Linked DNA regions of Nitratifractor salsuginis DSM 16511. Each later gene encodes a partner of the first gene's protein in a complex. Links are inferred from orthologs where the notes say so. Each region holds a gene or a part of one and is shown on either strand. Other genes may lie near its edges. The genes, in order: secY and secA.

Region 1 (10,184 bases):
TCAATTTCGATTACATCATCTTTCGCCAAGTTTCGATCCTTTTTTTCTTGGTTTATCTGCCCTTCGGGCACACCTGATACCGCCGCAGCGGAGCCAGGTGTGACCGGGAGGAATCAGGGAAGGGTGAGAATCACCGCTTTCCCGTCCACGACCGCCACCTGATGTTCATAGTGGCTTCCGCGAAGTCCGTCTTCACTCACAACCGACCAGCCGTCTTCGAGAACCACCGGTTCGCCGCTTTGTTGACAAACCATCGGTTCCAGACAGAAGACCATCCCGTTTTTTATCTTGGGCCCCTGTTTGGGCTTTCCTTCAAGATAATTGAGAATGTTGGGCTCATCGTGGGGTGTGGTCCCGATCCCGTGTCCACAGTAGTTTCGCAGGGGCACGTAACCTCTGGAAGTGATACTCTCTTCCAGGATCGCACTGAGCTCTTTGAAGCGCATACCGGGCCGAATCGCGTCGATCGCTTCGTAAAGCGCTTCACGGGAGCAATCGATCAGACGCTGATCCTCTTCAGAGATTTTGCCGACGGGCATCGTGATGGCGGCATCGCCGTAATAGCCTTCCAGCTTCGTGCCGATATCCAGCCCGAGAATATCCCCTTCCTGGACCTTGTAGTCGGTGGGGATACCGTGGATAACGACTTCGTTGACGGAAGTGCAGACGGCGGCAGGGAAGCCGTAGAGCCCTTTGAACGAGGGTTCGGCTCCCTGCTTCCGCAGAAACTCTTCACCCAGGGCATCGATCTCTTTGAGACTCATACCGGGCTCGACAATCGATTCGAGGTATGCCAGGGTCTGTCCGACAATCGCCCCCGCACGGCGCAGCGTTTCGATCTCCCGGGGTTTACGAAGAGGAATCGCCATCAGAGACCTACGTTACCCAGGGTTTCGTACTGCGCCATGGTCCGCTGAGCTTCGATCTTACGCATGGTATCCAGGGCGACCTGCACGACGATCAGAACCGCCGTTCCTCCGAAATAGAAGGAGGCACCCAGTGCGTTGATCAAAATGAAAGGCACCGTCGAGATGATGGCCAGATAGAGCGAACCCCAAACGGTCAATTTACTGGCGACATCCATCAAGAAGGCGGCCGTCTGCTCTCCGGGGCGCACTCCAGGAATGAAGCCGCCCTGGCGTTTGAGGTTCTCGGCAATATCCTTGGCATTGAAGGCGATCGATGCATAGAAGAATGCAAAAAAGATGATCAAGATGAACATTAGGGCGTTAAACAGGAAGCCGCCGGGATGCAACAGATCCGCCACCATCGTCACCCACTTGTTGGTGCTCGCCTGAAGCAGGGTCAGGGGGAACATCAAAACCGCGCTGGCGAAGATGGGAGGAATGACACCCGAGAGGTTGACACGAATGGGGATGTAGTTCATCACCCGCTTGTGCTGATTCTGCATAATCGTCTTGCGCGAATAGCTGATGGGGATCCGACGCTCACCCAGTTCCACATAGATGATCACCAGAATGGTGGCAACCATAATCGCCAGAATCGCCAGAACCACCAGGAAGTTCATCGTACCGGAGTTGACGGCGGCGATGGTAGTCCCGATGGCGGCGGGAATACCGGAGACAATACCCGCAAAGATGATCAGCGAGATCCCGTTACCCACGCCCTTCTGAGTGATCTGTTCACCGAACCACATCAGCAGCATCGTTCCCGCCAACATCGAAAAGACCGCGAGAATCACGAAGTGAGTAGGATCAATCATGATCGCACTCTGTCCCCCGGCTCCCTTCATCGCCTGCAATCCCATAGAGACCCCGATCGCCTGGACTACGGTAATGAAGATGGTCCCGTAACGGATGATCTGCATATATTTCTGCATTCCGTCGCGCTCTTTCTTCATCTGTCCCAATGCGGGGAAGGTGGCGGCGAGCAGTTCCATAACAATGGCAGCAGTAATGTAGGGCATGATTCCGAGGGAGATGATGGACATACGGCGAATAGCGTTGCCGCTGAACATGTTGGCGAGGCCCAGGGCGTTGTTGGTGTTCTGATCGAAGAAGTGTTTGATCACTTCCAGGTCAACGCCCGGGATGGGGATGTATGCTAAAACTCGGTAAGCAAAAAGGAATCCAAGAGTAATCAGGATCTTCTGAGTCAAAGCATTTCCCATGATTACTTCCTGCTGGTAGTTACAGCATCATCCTTGATCTTGGCGGCGAGCTCTTTGGCTCCCGTGCCGATAAGTTTAACGCGTGTGACGTTTTTGCCCAGCTTATGGACACCACGGATCGTTTCGAGGGTGATCTCTTCGAGCTCGGCGATCGCTTTGATGCGGTCGACGTTGATCACGTAGGGCTTCTCCACTTTGGAGACGAAGCCCACTTTGGGCAGACGCTTATAAAGCGGCTGCTGTCCACCCTCGAATCCGCGCTTGCGGCTGTATCCGGTCCGGGACTTCTGTCCCTTTTGACCGCGTCCGGCAGTTTTTCCCGTACCGGAACCCTGACCGCGGCCGACGCGCTTCTTACTGTGTGTCGAGCCGGGGGCCGGCTGTAGATTGTGCAAACCCATAACTGCTCCTTAACCTTTGATTCTGGCCAACGCTTCGATCGTGCAGCGTACCAGGTTGTTGGGGTTATTCGACCCGATCGATTTGGCGATGATATCTTTGATGCCGGAGAGTTCGATGACGGGACGTGCCGCACCACCGGCGATGGCACCGGTACCTTCACTCGCCGGGCGCAGGACGATCCGGCTGGCATTGTACTTGTGCTCGATATCGTGAGCGATGGTCGTTCCCTTGATCCCCTTGATCTTCACCAGGTTCTTGAAGGCGTCATCGACGGCCTTTTTGATCGCATCGGGAACCTCTTTGGCTTTACCGTATCCGTATCCGATGGTCCCGTTACGGTCACCGACGACAACCAGGGCGGTAAAACGGAAACGGCGTCCACCTTTGACAACCTTGGTTACCCGTCCGATGTTGACGACAACCTCTTCGAAATCTTCTCTATTGATATTTTCCATATTACGCGTCCTTAAAACTTGATCCCGGCGTCGCGAAGCGCATCCGCGAAGGAAGCGACAACACCGTGATAGAGATATCCGTTACGATCGAAAACGATCTGCTCAATCTGCGCGGCCTTGAGTTTTTCGGCCAGATCCGCGGCGACTTTCTTGGCATCCTCTCTGGTAGCCTTCAGACCCAGTTTGCGTCCGTCGGCATAAGCGAGCGTATGCCCGCGGTCATCATCGATCGCCTGAGCGTAGAAGTGCTTGTTGGAGCGGAAAACCGTCACACGGGGCAACTCGGCCGTTCCATGGATCTTGCCGCGGACACGACGCTTGCGCTGTGTGTACATTTTATTCTTTTTTTTCTGAATACTTTTCAACATCTCAACGCTCCTTACTTACCTGCCGCTTTACCGGCTTTTCTGATGATCACTTCGTCGGTATACTTGACACCCTTGCCTTTGTAAGGCTCAGGCGGGCGGAATCCGCGGATCTCGGCAGCGACCTGTCCGACCTGCTGCTTGTCGGTTCCGCTGACAGTGATGATGTTCTTCTCCACCTTGATATCGATTCCCTCGGGAATCTCATAGTTGACGGGGTGGGAGAAGCCCAGCTGAAGCTCCAGAACCTTGCCGTTGACGTTGGCACGGTAACCGACTCCGTTGATCTCCAGGGACTTTTTGAATCCCTTGTCCAGGCCGATAACGATGTTGTTAAACAGAGAGCGGTAGGTTCCCCAGAAGGCGGAAGCCTCCTTGCTCTCATCCTTGCGGGTAAAGACAACTTCATTGTCTTTGACTTCAACATTCACACGGCCATGGGTCTCCAGGCGCTTTTCCAGGTTGCCTTTTTTGGCGACCAACTCGGTTCCTTCGACTTTGACTTCGATCCCGGAAGGGATGCTGACGGGTACTTTTCCTACGCGTGACATGCTATCCCTCCTTACCAGATGCTGCAGATGACTTCGCCACCGCGGCCCTGCTTGTAAGCTTCGTCATTGGGAAGCACGCCGGCGCTGGTGGATACGATCAGCGTTCCGTAACCGTTCTTGAAGCGCTTGATCTCCTCTTTGCTCTTGTAGATCCGACGACCGGGCTTGGAGATCTTTTTGATCTCGTTGATCACACTGTGACCGTTGTCATCGTACTTGAGCACTACTTTGATGGATTTTTTGTTGCCATCTTCCTCGACCGAATAACTCTCCAGATATCCCTTGTCTACCAGAATAGAAACGATTGCCTCAATCATCTTGGAGTGGAGAAGTTCGGTCGTCTCCAGCCGGCGTTGTGCAGCATTTCTTATTCGAGTAAGAGAATCTGCAATATTGTCTGTCATCATCTTTTACTCCTTCTTACCAGCTTGCTTTGCGCATGCCGGGGATCTGACCCTCTGAGGCCATCTTTCTCAAACAAATCCGGCAAATCCCGAAATCTCTGTAGACAGAGTGGGGACGGCCGCAGATGTTACAGCGGGTGTATGCCTGAACCGCAAACTTGGGCTTGCGCTTCTGCTTGGCGATCATCGATTTCTTAGCCATTACTTTCTTCCTTTCGCAAACGGCATGCCCAGCTTCTCCAGCAGGACAAATGCTTCTTTGTCATCGTCGGTGCTGGTGACGATGGTGATGTTCATCCCGTGGGTCTTCATGATCTGATCATAGACCACCTCGGGGAACATCAGCTGCTCGTCCAGACCGAAGTTGTAGTTACCGCGTCCGTCGAAGCCCTTGCGGGGAACACCCCGGAAGTCCTTCACCCGGGGAAGGGCGATGGAGATGAGCTTGTCGAGGAAGTTGTACATATTCTCACCGCGGAGGGTCACTTTGATTCCGCTGGGAGCGCCTTCACGGGCCTTGAATCCGGCGACGGATTTCTTGGCCAGGGTGATGACGGCATGCTGACCGGCGATCAGGCTGATGGTGTCGGCCATATTCTGGATCAGTTTGCTGTCCTTGCCCTCTTCACCGGCTCCGACGCTGATGACGATCTTCTCGAGCTTGGGAGTCTGCATGACATTCTTGATCTGCAGCTCTTCGCGAAGCTCGGGAACGATGGAGCGATATTTTTCTTTCATTCTGCTCATGATCAGCCCTCCACTTTCTTGACATTGGAGATATGGATGGGCATCTCTTTGTTGATGAAACCACCCTCTTTGTTCTCTTCGCTGGGCTTGACCGCTTTGCGTGCGATCTTGCATCCGGCAACGATGACGGCGTCTTTCTTGGGGAGAACTTTCAGAACCTCTCCCGTCTTGCCTTTGTCATCACCGGCGATGATCATGACCTGATCACCTTTTTTGATGTTGAATTTCTTTGCCATTACCATACCTCCGGCGCGAGCGATACGATTTTCATAAAGCCCGCATAACGTGTTTCACGGCTCACCGGCCCGAAGATACGGGTACCGATGGGCTCTTTTTTGTCATCGATGATTACGGCGGCGTTGTCGTCGAAACGAATCAGGGATCCGTTTTCACGCTGGATCTCTTTTTTGGTCCGAACGACAACCGCTTTGACCACCTTACCCTTCTTCACTTTACCGTTGGGAAGGGCTTTTTTGACCGAGGCGACGATGACGTCACCGACGCTGGCGTACCGGCGCTTGGAACCACCCAGCACTTTGATACACATGATCTCCTTGGCGCCGCTGTTGTCCGCGACGTTCAGGCGGGTAAAACTCTGAATCATTAGCCCTCTCCTCTCTCAACGATTTCGAGAAGACGGAACGCTTTGTTCTTGGAAAGGGGCCGGCACTCGATGGCGCTGACCGTATCTCCCACATTCGCTTCGTTCCGCTCGTCGTGAACCAGATATTTTTTGAAACGCTTGACTGTCTTGTGGTAGCGGGGGTGCAAAACCTTGCGCTCCACCAGGACCGTAGCGGTTTTATCACCGGCCTTTTTGATGACCGTTCCTGAAATTACTCTTTTCGGCATGCTACACCCTTTACTTGGATCTCGCGGCGTTGAGCGCCGTCATAATTCTGGCGACATCTTTTTTGGCCGCTCTCAGCTCACTGGTATTGGTCAGCTGCATCGTCTTGAGCTTCGCCCGGAGGGTGAAGACTTCCATTTTTTTCTCTCGGAGCATCGTTTCGAGTTCTTCGACACTCTTGTCCTGCAGATCAGTATATTTCATTGCTCTCTTCCCTTGAAATGATTTTCGTCTTGAAAGGAAGCTTGTGGCAGGCCAGGGTCAACGCTTCGCGAGCCAGGTCTTCCTGAACGCCCGCCATTTCGAAAATGATCCGGCCGGGTTTGATATTCATTACCCACTTTTCAACGGCTCCCTTACCTTTACCCATCCGGGTTTCCAGAGGCTTCTTGGTCAGAGGCTTGTCGGGGAAGACCCGGATCCAGGTTTTACCGGTACGGTTGACCCGGCGGGTCATCGCGATACGTGCCGCTTCGATCTGCCGGGAGTCGATCCGACCCGCTTCGGTGGCCTTGATGGCGAATTCACCGAATTCAATGCGGTTACCGCGGAAGGATTTACCGCGGTTGCGGCCCTTCTGCTGCTTTCTCCACTTGGTACGTTTGGGCATCAACATAATTATTCACCTCTTCTTCTGGGTTTGCGGCTCTTGCGCTCTTCTTTGGGCTCGGGCTGAATCCCTTTCTGAAGAACTTCACCTTTGAAGATCCAGACTTTGACGCCGATGTTTCCGTAGGTTGTCAGCGCTTCGGCAAAGCCGTAGTCGATCTTGGCCCGCAGGGTATGCAGGGGCACACGACCCTCGAGATACCACTCGGTCCGAGCCATTTCCGCACCGCCGAGACGGCCGGAGACTTGAACTTTGATTCCTTTGGCACCGGACTTCAGTGCCCCCTGAATCGCCTTTTTCATCGCACGGCGGAACGCGACCCGGCGCTCCAGCTGCGTCGCGATGTTTTCGGCGGCCAGCTGAGCGGAAGCCTGGGGGCGTTTCTCTTCTTTGATGTTGATCGCAACATCTTTGCCCAGCATCTTTTGCAGCTTGGCTTTGAGTTTTTCGATGTCGGCACCGCGCTTACCGATAATGATACCGGGGCGTGCAGTGACGATGGTGATACGGATCTTTTTGACGGTCCGTTCGATGATGATATTGCTCACTCCGGCGAAGAAGAGCTCCTTCTTCAGGAATTTGCGGATTTTGTGATCTTCCGCAACAAAGCTGGGAGCACGATCTTTGGCGGGATACCATCGAGACTCCCAGTTGCGGTTGATTCCCAGTCTGAGACCGATAGGATTGACTTTCTGACCCATAGTTACGCTTCCTTTCCGTTGACGATATTTTTGGCATCGGCTACTGACTCACGGAAATCGCCTTTGAAGCTATATTTCTCTTCCATCATGGCGATCTGCTCGTCGGTCATATTGGCGACATCTTCGTAGGTATGGATTCCCTCGTCGTTGAGCTTCTGCTGGTAGGCTTTGCCGATCCCTTTGATCTTGGTCAGATCGTCACCCTTCTTTTCCGTCGCCTCGGCAGCCTCTTTTGCGGCGGCTTTGGCGGCTGTTTCCGCGGGAGCTTCTTTTTTGCTCGCCTTCTTGGCGGGGGCCTTCTCTTTTTTGGGTGCTTCGGCGGCAGCGGCCTCCGCGACCTCTACATAGATGTGTGAAGTGGGCTTGAGAATACGCGTCGCGGTTCCCCGGGCGCGAGGACGCCAGCGCTTCATTACGGCTGCTTTGTCCACACGGCAATCGGTGATGATGACCTCTTCGGGCTCATAATCACCGTTGGCGACTGCGGAAGCGATCACTTTGGAGATGATTCCCGCCGCTTTGTTGGGCATGAACTCCAGAGCGGCCAGGGCCAGCTCGGCGTTCATTCCCTGAACTTCACGGGCAACCAGTCTCGCCTTGGTGGGGGAGACTCTTACATACTTGAGTACTGCTCTGCTCATGATCAACCTACCTTCTTCTGGACACTGCCTTTGTGTCCTCTGAATGTGCGGGTGGGGGCGAATTCACCCAGTTTGTAGCCCACGTGGTTCTCCGTGATATAGACGGGAACGAACTGACGTCCGTTGTGGACGTTGATGGTCAGGCCGATCATCTCGGGGAAGATGACCGAACGGCGAGACCAGGTTTTGATGGGTTTGTTGGAACCCTCTTCTTTTGCCTTGAGTACCTTTTTCATCAAATGATCGTCGATGAAAGGACCTTTTTTCAATGAACGTGCCATGCTTATCCCTTACTTTTTCTTCTTGCGTGAGATGATCAGCTTGTCGCTGGCCTTCTTCCGACGGGTCTTGTACCCCTTGGTGGGCATACCCCAGGGGGAGACGGGGTGGCGACCGGAGTTGGTTTTACCTTCACCACCACCGTGGGGGTGGTCGATGGGGTTCATCGCGGAACCGCGGGTCTGGGGGCGGATACCGCGGTGGCGGTTCCGACCGGCTTTACCGATGACCATGTTGGCGAAGTCTTCGTTGCCGATGGTACCCACCGTCGCCATACACTCACCCAGGATGTAGCGCATCTCTCCGGAAGGAAGCCGCAGGGAGACATATTTGCCGTCGCGGCCCATGATCTGAGCGTAACCGCCGGCGCTGCGGGCGATCTTGCCGCCCTGACCGGGATTCATCTCGATGTTGTGGACCAGGGTACCGACGGGGATGTTTTTCAGCTTCATCGCGTTGCCAGGTTTGATGTCCAGGCCCGCTTCGGCGGCCATGACGGTATCGCCGACCTTCACGCCTTTGGGCTGAAGGATGTAGCGCTTCTCCCCGTCGACGTAGTTGACCAGGCAGATCCGGCAGTTGCGGTAAGGATCGTACTCGACCGTCGCGATCCGTCCCTCGATACCGAACTTGTTCCGCTTGAAATCGATGATCCGGTAGAGCTTTTTCGCTCCGGCCTCTTTATGACGGGAAGTGATCCGGCCGTTGTTGTTGCGTCCCGCTTTGCGGGGGAGCTTCTTCAGCAGAGAGCGGACACTGGCCTTCGCCGTGATATCACTGCTGTCCAGGACCGTCATAAAACGACGGGAGGGGGTGGTTGGTTTGAATGATTTGATTGCCATCGCTATTCCCTTATACCGCTAAGCTTTCGATCTTGGCGTCTTCGGGGAGCTTGACATAAAACTTCTTGCTGTCGGCACGCTTGCCCTCGACTCCCTTGAAACGCTTCACCTTGCCGTTGACTCTCATCGAGTTGACTTTCAGAGGCTTGATTCCGAAATACTCTTTGAAAACCTCTTTCAGACCGTTCTTGGTCATGCGGGGGGTTGTCTGAACGACGATGACACCCTCTTCCTGCAGACCCAGAGTCTTTTCCGTATAGATAATTGCTTTGATATCAGTAATGTCTGCCATGGCTTAACTCTCTTTAATCAGTTTGTCCCAGACCGCTTTTTCCATCACGATGGCGTGATAGGCAGCTGCCAGGTATCCGTTGAGCTCATTCTCTTCGATGAGATAGCTCTCCTGAAGGTTGCGGAAAGCCAGGAAAGTCTTCTCATCGATCATCTCTTTGACCACCAGAAGATCCCGCTGACCGAAGCCATCGACAAAAGCTTTGGCGTCTTTGGTCTTGCCCGATTCGATCGCGACACTGTCGACAACGAAAAGTTTTTCGTTGGCCGCTTTCTCCGCCAACGCGTGCATCAGCGCCAGGCGCTTCTGCTTTTTGTTGACCTTCTGAGTGTAGTTGCGATCGGTCGTGGGACCGAAGACCACACCGCCGCCCCGGAAATGGGGAGCGCGGATGGAGCCCTGACGTGCACGACCGCCCCCCTTCTGCGCGAAGGGTTTCTTGCCGCCGCCGCTGACTGCGGACCGGTTCTTGGTCTGGGCAGTGTTGGCGCGCAGGTTGGCCGCATAGGCTTTGCAATAGAGGTAAAGGTTATGAGGATGTACCTCCAGGAACGCCTGGGGGAGATCCGTCGTTTTGATTACTGTTGCGTTACTCATTTGACAATCCTTACTACTCCACGGGCACCTTTGGGGCCGGGGACGGCTCCCTTGAGCACCAGGATGCCGTTCTCGGCATCGAAGGAGATCACTTCGTTTTTAACGGTGGTCTTGGCGTTACCATAGTGTCCGGGCATCTTCTGTCCGGGCTGAACGCGGCCGGGCCATTCGCACATACCGATGGAACCGGGAGCGCGGTGGAAACGGCTACCGTGTGCCCCGGGGCCTCCGGCGAAGTTATGACGCTTCATAACCCCGCTGAAGCCGCGTCCCTTGCTGTTGAAGGAACTCTTGACGACCTGGGCTTCGGCCAGGGG
Region 2 (10,493 bases), 1.0 Mb from region 1 along the record:
GTCGATGGAAGCAGCGCGGCGCTTTTGAGCCTCTTCGAGCCTTCCAAACTCAAACTTCTCCTGCGCCTGCGCTACACGGGACGGGTCGATTGGCAAATCCTCAAGATCCTCAATACGTACGGTATCCGTGTGCTTCTCGGGCAAAAGCAGGGCAAAGCGGTGGCCAAGGTCGATATCGACGCCCCTCTGGTCAAGGGGCCTGTCAAGATACGGGGGATTGCCCGGCTCAGTCCCGGAGTGCTGGAATACCGAAAAAAGACGCTTCGCGTCGGTGGAGGCGTTGTGGCTTTTACCAGCCGAGTGCTGGAGTTGAGAGATTTCGCCGTCAACGAACGGGTCTTCCGGGGAGTGCTCAACGGCCGGATCGATCTCAAGAGCCGGGAAGGTGATTTGCGGGTTCTGGTGAAACGTCTCAGTCCCCGCTTTCCCGTCAAGATCTTTGAGATGCGCAATGTCCGGCTGCCGGTCAAGATCCACTGGGGGGAGAAGGGGGTGAAACTTGCTTTCCCCACATTCAAGAGCGGGCTGCGGATCGATCCCCGGGAGCGGCTGCAATTCGAGGCCAAGGATCTGGCCCTTTGGCACCCCTATCTCCGGGGGCTCCTGCGCCTGGTGGACGGCGGTAAGATACGTATCGAAACGGCCGGAGCGAACTCGTGGAAAGTGAGCGGGACGCTGATGTGGAAGGGGAGCCCTTTCTATACCAAGAGGGGGGTGCTTACCCGTTGGCCCTTTGTCGCGGTGATCACGCCCCAGGGTGTGGAGATCGATGCCCTCGATGGGAAGCTGCATTACAGTTCCAAAGAGCAGCTTCTCCAACTGCAGGGAATCAATGTCGATGCCGAAAAGCTTTTGGCTGCGATGAAGCAGATCAAGGGGAGTGCTGCCGCAAAAGGCCGCCTTGTCGTCCTGGGGAAAAAGAGCCTGATCCGTTACGGCCCCTATGTCCTGCTGACGGATAATTATCGCCTGGTCAAACGGGGAGAAAATATCGACTTTGCCGGCGCGCTCGGCTCGGATCGCCTCAGCTTCCAAAAGCATGGAGGGGATTTGAAGATCATGGCCGAGGGGATCGGGGATCGGATGCTCCACGCGCTGATTCACTTCAACGGGATCCAGGAGGGACGTTACACGATTCACGTAACCGGCAATGATAAAAAGGGATATACCGGTGAGATCCTGATCCACGGCGGGGTTCTGCGCGGGTTCAAAGCTTATAACGATCTGATCGCACTGATCAACGCCGTGCCGGCTCTGGTGAGTTTCTCCAGTCCGGGATTCAGCCACAAGGGGTTTGAGCTCAAGCAGGGGACGATCCTCTTCACCCTCAAAGGGAAGCGCCTCAAGCTCGGTCGTATCCTACTGGTGGGCAAGTCGGCTACCGTGGCGGGCAAAGGGGTGGTGGAGCTTGACTCGAAACGGCTCGATGTGGATCTGGCGATTCGGACCGCGCGGGAGATGGGCAAAGCGCTTTCGACGATTCCGGTCGTCGGCTATATTCTTTTCGGCAAGGACAAGAGCCTCACCGCCGGCGTGAAGATCACCGGCACGCTGGACCATCCCAAAGTCCACACCAATCCCGTAGGCGAAGCGCTCCTTTACCCCCTGGAGCTTCTCAAACGCACACTGACCGCGCCTGCGCATCTCTCCGAGCCCGAGGAGGATACGGAATTGCTGACGACGCCTCCGCCGGAGCAGGCCGCACCGCTGCCGCCTCGGTTCCGGGGAAGTTCAACCCCGGAGAACAACACTTCCAAAAAACAATCCGATAACTACTGATCTGCGGAGTTATTCGTTGCGAAGCACCTTGAGGGGGTCGGTCGATGCCGCTTTCTTGGCGGGATAGAGCGCTGCGAGCAGGACGATGACGGCGGTACCCGCCAGAATCATCGCCAGATCGCTCCAGAGCAGGTCCACCGGCAGGCGGCTGGTGCCGTAGACATCGGCGGGAAGGGTGATGATGTCGAAGTGGGTGAGGACCCAGATCCCCAGGAAGCCCAGGAGCGTGCCAGCGACGATCCCGGCGGTGCCGATGGCGACGCCAAGGCGGAAGAAGATTTGCCGGATCTCCCGGCGGGTCGTTCCCAGAGTCCGCAGCAGCGCGATCTCCTTGCGGCGGCTCATCACGGTCATCAGCAGAGAGCTGACGATGTTGAGGGCCGCCACGAGGATGATGAGGAGCAGGACCAGGAAGAGGGCCTTCTTCTCCATCTGCATCGCCGAGAAGAAGTTGCCGTTTTGTTGCCACCACCCTTCGACATCGGCGTCGTCGGGGAGGAGCGCTTTGATCTCTTTGATGGCACCGAAGGGGTCGTCGGTGTAGAGATGGACTCCGTCGTAGCGGTCGGGGGCTTTCTTGAGGATTTTGTGAAAGGCTCCCAGTGTGGTATACATCAGGGCTTTGTCGTAGGCTTTGAGCCCCGAATCGAAGGTGCCCCGGAGCACAAAGCGCTTTTGCAGGGGGAGGGTTCCCAATCCGGCCGCCTGATATTGGGAGAAGAAGAGGGTGATCTTTTGCCCCGGGCGGGCGTCGAGGACCATCGCCAAATCATCGCCGGTGATCAAGTCATAACGCCCCGGCCGGGTGATATTGTGCTCTTTGAGGGTCTTGGCGAAGATCGGGTTGATGGCGGCCTCTTTGGCGAAATCGACCCCATAGAGGATTCCCCCCTCCAGGGCTTCGCCGTTGCGGGCGATCACCTGGGTGGTATAAAAGGGACTCATTTTCATTTCGGGGAAGCGTTGACGGATCTTTTTGAGGGTCGCGCGGCGCACACCGCCCGAGTAGCTGATGATGGTCAGGGGGTAATTCATGACGAAGAGCTTTTTCTCGAACTCTTTTTGCGTGCCCGTCATGATTCCCATAGCGATCATCAGGACCATCACCCCTGCCGCGATGCCCAGAAAGGCCAGCAGAGCCGAAACGAAGATAAAGGGGTTTTCGGGATCGTAGCGAAGATAGTGACGGACGATCCGCCGGACCAGGCGGGAGTCGGCGGGAAGTGCCATCAGGCGAGGAGGCCCTTCTTGGGGCCGCTTTTGCCGCAGCAGTTCTTGTATTTTTTGCCGCTGCCGCAGGGGCAGGGGTCGTTGCGCTTGGGTTTGTGGGGCGCGACGTAGGGAGTGTTCTGTGCATCGGTCGTATCGGAGGGGAGCTCCTGATATTCGTTGCTGATGAGCTCCTCTTCGGGCGGTTCGAGCTCTTCGAGCATCTTCTCGGCGGCTTCGAGCTCCTCTTCGGGGGCACTGAAGTCAAACTGGACCAGATAGAGCAGTTTGAGGGATTCGAACTTGATCCGGCGGACCAGAGCTTCGAAGAGGCGGTAACTCTCCTGTTTGTACTCGACCAGGGGGTCTTTTTGATTGTAGCCCCGCAGGCCGATTCCGGTTTTGAGCACATCCATCTCGTAGAGGTGTTCCCGCCACTCGGTATCGAGGACCTGGAGGATGAGGATCTTTTCGATCTCTTTGCGCTGCTCTTCGTCGAAGATGCTGAACTTGGCTTCATAAGTCTCTTTGAGAATTTTCAGAGTCTCTTCGCGGATCTCGTCGGCCTCTTTGCCCTTGAGCCGCTCGGGGGCGATCTCCAGGCCGGTGTACTCTTTGACCAACGCGATATAGCGATCGAGGTCGTAATCTTCGCTGGGTTGCCCGGCAAAGATCTCCGCTTCGTGGAGCAGATAATCGACCAGCTCTTCGAGGTTCTGTTGGATCTTGCCTTCGATGTCGTACTCGGGGTCGAGGAGCTGATTGCGGAAGGCATAGATCGCTTTACGCTGGTAATTGGCGACATCATCGTATTCGAGGATGTTCTTCCGCGATTCGTAGTGCATCGCTTCGACCTTTTTCTGGGCCTTTTCGATGCTGCGGGTCACCAGCTTGGATTCGATGTATTCCCCTTCCTCCATTCCCATGGAGTTCATGATCTTACCGATCCGTTCCCCGCCGAAGATCCGAAGGAGATTGTCTTCGAGGCTGAGGAAGAATTGGCTCTCTCCCGGATCGCCCTGGCGTCCGGAGCGTCCCCTCAGCTGGTTGTCGATCCGGCGGCTCTCGTGCCGCTCGGTTCCCAGGATCGCCAGGCCGCCCAGTTCACGGACTTCATCGTCGATCTTGATGTCGACCCCGCGTCCCGCCATATTGGTCGCGACGGTGACGGCGCCTTTTTGGCCGGCATCTTTGATGATCTCCGCCTCCTGCTCGTGGTTCTTGGCGTTGAGGACATTGTGAGGGATCTTCTCTTTTTTGAGCAGCTCGTGGAGCATTTCACTCTTTTCGATGGAAGCGGTTCCCACCAGGACGGGCTGGCCCTTTTCGTGGAACTCTTTGATCCGGTTGACGACCGCGTTCATTTTGTCTTTTTCAGTCTTGAAGATCAGGTCGGGCTTGTCGATACGCTTGACCGGGACGTTGGTGGGGATGGTGATGACGTCCAGGCCGTAGATTTGGCTGAACTCCGTTGCTTCGGTCTGGGCGGTTCCCGTCATTCCCGCCAGCTTCTCGTACATCCGGAAATAGTTCTGATAAGTGATCTCCGCAAGGGTCTGGGACTCTTCCTGGATCTTGACCCCTTCTTTGGCTTCCAGGGCCTGATGGAGCCCCTCACTGTAGCGGCGCCCTTCGCTGAGGCGCCCGGTGAACTCGTCGACGATGATAATTTCACCGTCACGCACGACATAATCGACATCTTTTTCAAAGAGGTTGTGGGCTTTGAGGGCCTGATCCAGGTGGTGGACCATCGCGGCGTTTTCCAGACTGAAGAGGTTGTCGACCTCGAAGAGCTTTTCCGCCTTCTCAAGCCCCTCTTCGGTCATGACGATGGTACGGTTCTTTTCGTCCACGACGAAATCGCCGGTGGTCTTCTTGGGTTCGCCGGGCTTGGTGGGGAGCTCTTCGCCCCGGACCAGTTGTCTGGCGACCGCATCGGCCTTCATATAGAGGCTCTGATCCCGCTGGGCGGGTCCGGAGATGATCAGCGGGGTCCGCGCTTCGTCGATGAGGATGGAGTCCACTTCGTCCACGATGGCGTAGTAGTGGTCCCGCTGGACCTTCTCTTCGAGGCGGACCTTCATGTTGTCCCTCAGGTAGTCGAAACCGAATTCGTTGTTGGTTCCGTAGGTGATGTCGGCATCGTATTGGGCTTTGCGCTCGAAATCGTCCTGGATCTCACTGGTGATGCAGCCGGTGCGGTAGCCGAGGAATCCATAGATCTTCCCCATATCGGCGGCATCCCGCTTGGCCAGGTAGTCGTTGACGGTGACGACGTGGACGCCGCGCCCCAACATCGCATTGAGGACCACGGGGAGGGTGGCGACGAGGGTCTTTCCCTCACCGGTTTTCATCTCGGCGATGTTCCCCTCATGGAGGACCATCCCCCCGACGAGCTGCACATCGTAGTGGCGCAGGCCCAGGACCCGTTTGCTTACTTCCCGGGTGATGGCGAAGGAGTCGTAGAGGACATCGTCCAGGCTCTTCTCCCCGGCCTGCACGGCCTGCTTGAGCTCGTCGAAGGAGGCTCTGAGCTCTTCGTCGCTCATCTTTTCATATTTGGGCTCCAGGGCATTGACCCGCTCGGCCCGTTTCATATACCGTTTGACCTTCCGATCGTTGGCACTTCCGAAGACTTTCATTACTGTATTAATCATCGTGCTTCTTTTACCTTCGTATAATATCGGGTAATTTTATCGAAAATGGGTTAATCCATGATGGCTCCACGATGGAGCGGGATAATTCGCTATGATTTCGATAAGAAAAGGAGCCCAATGTTTTTGAAATATTCTTTAATATTAATTGCACTTTTATTCACATTGAATGCCCAGGGGATCACGCTGCCCGCTGCGATGGAGGCAAAGTTCGTTCAGAAGGTCACCAACCCGAAGAAAAAAGTGATCCGCTATGAGGGAAGATTGGTGATGGATAACAAATCCCGCTTCAAGTGGAGTTACCTCAAACCGAGCAAAAAAGAGGTTTGCAGTGACGGCAAGAGGGTATTGGTGGTCGATCACGACCTGGAGCAGGTGAGTACCTACCGGATGAACCGGGGTTTCGACCTGGCGGCGGCGCTGAAGCGGGCGAAGCACTATAAAGGGCGACTCTACACCGCAGCCTATCAGGGACGAACATACACCATCGCCGTAGATCCCAAGGGGTATATCGAACAGATCGCCTACCGTGACGATATGGACAATGTGGTCAACATCCATCTCTACAATGTCCACACATACGCCAAGCCTATGCCGGCCGGACGTTTTCGCTGCACCTACCCCAAAAGCTATGACGTGATCGAAGGATAGGTGATGGAAAAAATCTTTGCCCAGTTCAACATCGACGCGATGGTCTTCGGGGCGATTGTCGCCTCGGTGGTGCTCGCCTTTATCCTGGTGGTGGTGATCTTTTCGGTCCGCTACAAGAGCCAATATGAAAAGATCGAAGACCTCAAAGAGCGTCTCAAAGAGCGGGAAGAGAAGATCGCCATGCTCGAAGAGAGCCTCAGAGAAGTCCAGATCCTCAACGCTTCCCAACGCCAGGAGATCCAGCAATACCAGGACATCGAAGAGCGCTACAAAGCCGAAAAGGCGAAGGTGGAGGAGCAATTGGCCCTTGCCAGAGAGCGCATCGAAGCCCAGCGGGAGAAGATCGCCGATCTGGAGGGGAAACGCAAAGAGTTGGAAGTGACCCTGGAAAACACCCGGGAGAACCTGGCCAAGGCCAACGAAGAGATCGAAAATGTCCGCAAGCGCAACGAATTCTGGGTGGAACAGCTCTCGGAGCTGCGCACCAAACACGAAGCGATCAAGTCGCGGCTGAGGCGTTATGAGAGCTGAGCGTTGAGCGTTGAGTGTTGAGATTATGACGTTCTATCGATGATATATCGGACGGCATTGAGGTAGCTTTTGGTGTTGAGTTCTGCTCTCTTGTAGGCGATGTCGAAGGCTGTGCCGTGGTCGACGCTGGTACGCAGGATGGGCAGATTGAGGGAGACGTTGATACTCTCGTCGAAGTGCAGGGCTTTGAGGGGGATCAGGCCCTGATCGTGGTACATCGCCACGAAATAGTGAAAACGGCGGCGCATAGCGGGGGTGAAGGCGGTGTCGGGAACCAATGGCCCTTCAAAGGGCCGATTTTGGATTTTGGATTTTGGATTTTGGATGATGCGGTTGGCGTTGTCGATGGCGGCTTCGATGATACGCTCTTCGTCGCCCAGGACGCCATGATCCCCGGCGTGGGGGTTGAGGCCGAGCACGGCGATCTCTTCGGCGCCGGTTTCTCGTTGAAAGTCGAGGAGAAAGCGGGTGAGCCTCTCCTCATTCATCGCTTCGGGGACCTCCTTGAGAGGGATATGTTCGGTGTAGAGTCCCACATACATCTGGGGGCAGCCGAGCATCATAATCGCTTCCCGGCCGAAAAAATCCCGCAGGGCATCGGTGTGCCCCTTGTAGGGGATCCCCGCCAATTCCCAGGCTTTTTTGTGGATGGGCAGGGTGCAGACCGCGTCGGCGTGCCCTTCGGTGCAGAGCTCCACGGCGGCTTTGAAAGAGGCGAAGCTGTAACTTCCCGCCGCCGCATCGACGACACCCGGACGGATGGTGAATGGCTCTGCACCGGGGGATTCCAGCACGAAATCTTCGGGGATCTCCAGCCCCAGCAGCTCGGCCGCCTGCTCAAGCATCTCCCGATCGATGAGATAGAGGGGCTCTGCGAGCTTGCGTACCTGAGAATGGCAGCGCAGCGCCAACTCGATGCCTATCCCGTTGAGATCACCGATGGATATTGCGACCTTTTTCATAAGGCGGGTGCCTTATGAAAAGGAGTGAGGAATGAGGAATGAGGAATGAGGAACTTTGGTTTGCGTTGTTTCACAACGCCTTTATAACCGAGTAACCGAGTAACCGAGCAACCGAGCAACCGATCCACTATTTTCTGCCTTTCTTTACCCAGTCCCCAATCTTCTACAATGAGAACACGATTTAACAGCAGCTTTCGGTTACTCATTACTCATTACTCCGTTACTAATTAGTTCTTTCATCTCCCTCACCGCGTTTTCCAATCCGGTAAAGACTGAGCGGGCGATGATGCTTTGGCCGATATTGAGCTCTTCGATCTCTTTAATGGCGGCGATGGGGGCGACATTTTGATAATTGAGCCCGTGGCCGGCGGCGACGCGGAGATGGATGCCTTGGGCGTGTTGGGCGAGATCCTTCAAGACGTTGAGCTCTTCATCGAGATGCCGTTTGAGTTCGTGCCGGGGGAGTTGGAGCTCCGGGATGGTGTGGTGGGTACGGGAGAGATTGCCGTAAAGCATCGCCCAGAGGTTGGCGTAGCGTCCGGTGTGAAACTCGATCCAGTCGGCTTCCAGCTCCTTGGCGGCCAGCACGGCGTCAGGGTGGGGGTCGATAAAGAGGGAGACTTCCACTTCGGCTTCGTGGAGGTGTTCGATGACCCCTTTGAGCCCCGTGGTGTCTCCGGTGACGTCGAGGCCCCCTTCGGTGGTGACCTCTTCACGTTTTTCCGGCACCAGGGTCGCCCGCAGGGGGCGGTGTCGGCAGACGAAGTCGATAATGTCGGGAGCCTGGGCGCACTCCAGATTCACCGGCAGGGGGGAGTGGCGGATGATCGCCGCGGCGTCTTCGTCATGGATGTGGCGCCGGTCTTCTCTCAGATGGATCGTGATCTGATCGGCCCCGGCCCGGGCACAGATCCCAATAGCCTGCAGAGGATCGGGGTCGTTGATGCGGCGGGCTTCCCGCAGCACGGCGATATGGTCGATATTGACTCCCAGTTTCATTGTTCTACTCCCTCACTCAATGTCATTGAGAAGATTATAGCATTCGCAACGTTTCTATAAAAAGAGTTGTGATAAAATCTCCCAAATTTTCAGTGTCCGCTTTTCGGCGGGCCTATAAGGATAAGGGATGTCCAAAAAAGAGATCAAAAAAGCGGTCCTGGCCTATTCGGGAGGGCTTGATACCAGTATCATCCTCAAGTGGCTTCAGGATGAGTACGGCTGTGAAGTGGTGACCTTCACAGCCGACCTGGGGCAGGGCGAAGAGGTAGAGCCGGCCCGCCAAAAGGCACTGCAACTGGGGATCAAGCCCGAGAATATCTTCATCGAAGACCTCAGAGAGGAGTTTGTGCGGGATTTCGTCTTTCCGATGTTCCGCGCCAACGCCATCTACGAAGGGGAGTATCTGCTGGGGACCTCCATCGCCCGGCCCCTCATTGCCAAAAAACAGATCGAGATCGCCCACAAGACCGGGGCCGATGCCGTGGCCCACGGCGCGACCGGCAAAGGCAACGACCAGGTGCGCTTCGAGCTGGGGTATCTGAGCCTCGATCCCGAGATCGCTGTCATCGCCCCCTGGCGGGAGTGGGATCTCAACAGTCGGGAGAAGCTCCTGGCCTATGCCGAGAAGCACGGGATTCCCATCGACCGGAAGGGGAAGAAGTCTCCTTATAGTATGGACGCCAACCTGCTCCATATCTCCTATGAGGGGCAGATTCTCGAAGATCCCGCCGCCGAGCCGGAAGAGGATATGTGGCTCTGGACCACCGCCCCCGAGAAGGCTCCCGACGAGCCCGAATACATCACCATCGGCTACAAAAAGGGCGATCCCGTCTCCATCAACGGTGAAGAGATGTCTCCGGCGACGATCCTGGAGACTCTCAACACCTACGGTAAAAAGCACGGGATCGGCCGGATCGATATCGTGGAGAACCGCTACGTGGGGATGAAGGCCAGAGGATGCTATGAAACCCCCGGCGGGACCATTATGCTCAAGGCTCACCGGGCGATGGAGTCGATCACCCTCGACCGGGAAGAGGCTCATATGAAAGATGAGCTGATGCCCCGCTACGCCACGCTGATCTACAACGGCTACTGGTGGTCGCCTGAGCGGGAGATGCTCCAGGCCGCCATCGACCGCACCCAGCGTTTCGTCGAAGGGGAGGTACGCCTCAAGCTTTATAAAGGTAACGTCACTGTCGTAGGCCGCCAGTCGCCCAAGTCTCTCTACTCACCCGCCCACTCCACGTTTGAAGAGGACGATGTCTACAACCAGAAAGACGCCGAGGGCTTCATCCGCCTCAATGCCCTGCGCTTCATCATCGAAGGCAAGCAACAGCCCGAGCGCCGTCAGGAGGAGCTGGAGGGTTCCTCGGACGATGTCTGCCAGATCGAGACCAAATCGGTCAGCCTCTGTCAAAAGATCAAGAACTTCTTCGGCCTGGGAAATACCCGGAGCTGATCTTCCGGAGCCTGCAAGTAAGGCTCTTTGGCTAAACTCTGCGTATGCCACGTCTCTTTTCTCTTATCATTCTGATTTTCATTTCGACCCTATGGGGCTGCGGCGAATCTCCCCGGCCGAAAGCGCGCCGCTTCTACGTCGGGTTGGCTTCACACTATGGCCCGGAGTGGGAAGGGCGGCGCACCGCCAGCGGGGAGATCTTTCACAACAAGGCAATGACCGCCGCCCACAAAACCCTCCCTTTCGGTA

The links.
Region 2: the proteins of secY (region 1) and secA are in contact, whole or in part, in a crystal structure (PDB 3DIN), measured with the Thermotoga maritima proteins. The link is inferred for Nitratifractor salsuginis DSM 16511 from one-to-one orthologs. Residues at the interface, in WP_004081795.1 of Thermotoga maritima: Glu108, Gly109, Glu110, Glu111, Ala236, Glu237, Arg238, Arg239, Ile240, Thr241, Ile242, Gln243, Tyr244, Ala245, Arg246, Arg247, Val248, Thr249, Gly250, Arg251, Arg252, Val253, Tyr254, Gly256, Ala257, Ser258, Thr259, Tyr260, Leu261, Pro262; in WP_004082002.1 of Thermotoga maritima: Glu261, Ala262, Arg263, Lys300, Ala301, Arg302, Thr303, Ile304, Ile305, Leu323, Tyr324, Asp325, Pro326, Val329, Ser330, Tyr333, Ile336, Lys340, Phe345, Val349, Glu363, Phe364, Tyr374, Ser375, Gly376, Gly377, Glu393, Ile395, Thr482, Ser483.

What each region holds. Positions count from the first base shown.
Region 1 is NC_014935.1:101,162-111,345, reverse strand. What follows is about bases 1-2,883. They hold secY (preprotein translocase subunit SecY), read right to left. Parts: upstream 2,132-2,883; coding sequence 869-2,131; downstream 1-868. Other genes in these bases: rpsE (30S ribosomal protein S5), read right to left, coding at 2,542-2,883; rplO (50S ribosomal protein L15), read right to left, coding at 2,134-2,532; map (type I methionyl aminopeptidase), read right to left, coding at 114-869; infA (translation initiation factor IF-1), read right to left, coding at 1-29. Outside these bases: more of rpsE, read right to left, coding at 2,884-2,988; rplR (50S ribosomal protein L18), read right to left, coding at 3,000-3,356; rplF (50S ribosomal protein L6), read right to left, coding at 3,368-3,904; rpsH (30S ribosomal protein S8), read right to left, coding at 3,916-4,311; NITSA_RS00590 (type Z 30S ribosomal protein S14), read right to left, coding at 4,325-4,510; rplE (50S ribosomal protein L5), read right to left, coding at 4,510-5,055; rplX (50S ribosomal protein L24), read right to left, coding at 5,058-5,291; rplN (50S ribosomal protein L14), read right to left, coding at 5,291-5,659; rpsQ (30S ribosomal protein S17), read right to left, coding at 5,659-5,907; rpmC (50S ribosomal protein L29), read right to left, coding at 5,918-6,109; rplP (50S ribosomal protein L16), read right to left, coding at 6,096-6,521; rpsC (30S ribosomal protein S3), read right to left, coding at 6,524-7,216; NITSA_RS11740 (helix-hairpin-helix domain-containing protein), read right to left, coding at 7,219-7,410; rpsS (30S ribosomal protein S19), read right to left, coding at 7,860-8,138; rplB (50S ribosomal protein L2), read right to left, coding at 8,148-8,978; and more genes. UniProt on the Escherichia coli protein: The central subunit of the protein translocation channel SecYEG. Consists of two halves formed by TMs 1-5 and 6-10.
Region 2 is NC_014935.1:1,149,121-1,159,613, reverse strand. The notes cover bases 2,809-6,000. They hold secA (preprotein translocase subunit SecA), read right to left. Parts: upstream 5,646-6,000; coding sequence 3,009-5,645; downstream 2,809-3,008. Other genes in these bases: lolA (LolA-like outer membrane lipoprotein chaperone), read left to right, coding at 5,763-6,000; NITSA_RS05835 (ABC transporter permease), read right to left, coding at 2,809-3,009. In the rest of the region: NITSA_RS05840 (YhdP family protein), read left to right, coding at 1-1,779; more of NITSA_RS05835, read right to left, coding at 1,789-2,808; more of lolA, read left to right, coding at 6,001-6,293; NITSA_RS05820 (hypothetical protein), read left to right, coding at 6,297-6,824; pdxA (4-hydroxythreonine-4-phosphate dehydrogenase), read right to left, coding at 6,848-7,786; NITSA_RS05805 (pyridoxine 5'-phosphate synthase), read right to left, coding at 7,985-8,785; NITSA_RS05800 (argininosuccinate synthase), read left to right, coding at 8,913-10,244; NITSA_RS05795 (septal ring lytic transglycosylase RlpA family protein), read left to right, coding at 10,289-10,493. UniProt on the Escherichia coli protein: Required for protein export, interacts with the SecYEG preprotein conducting channel.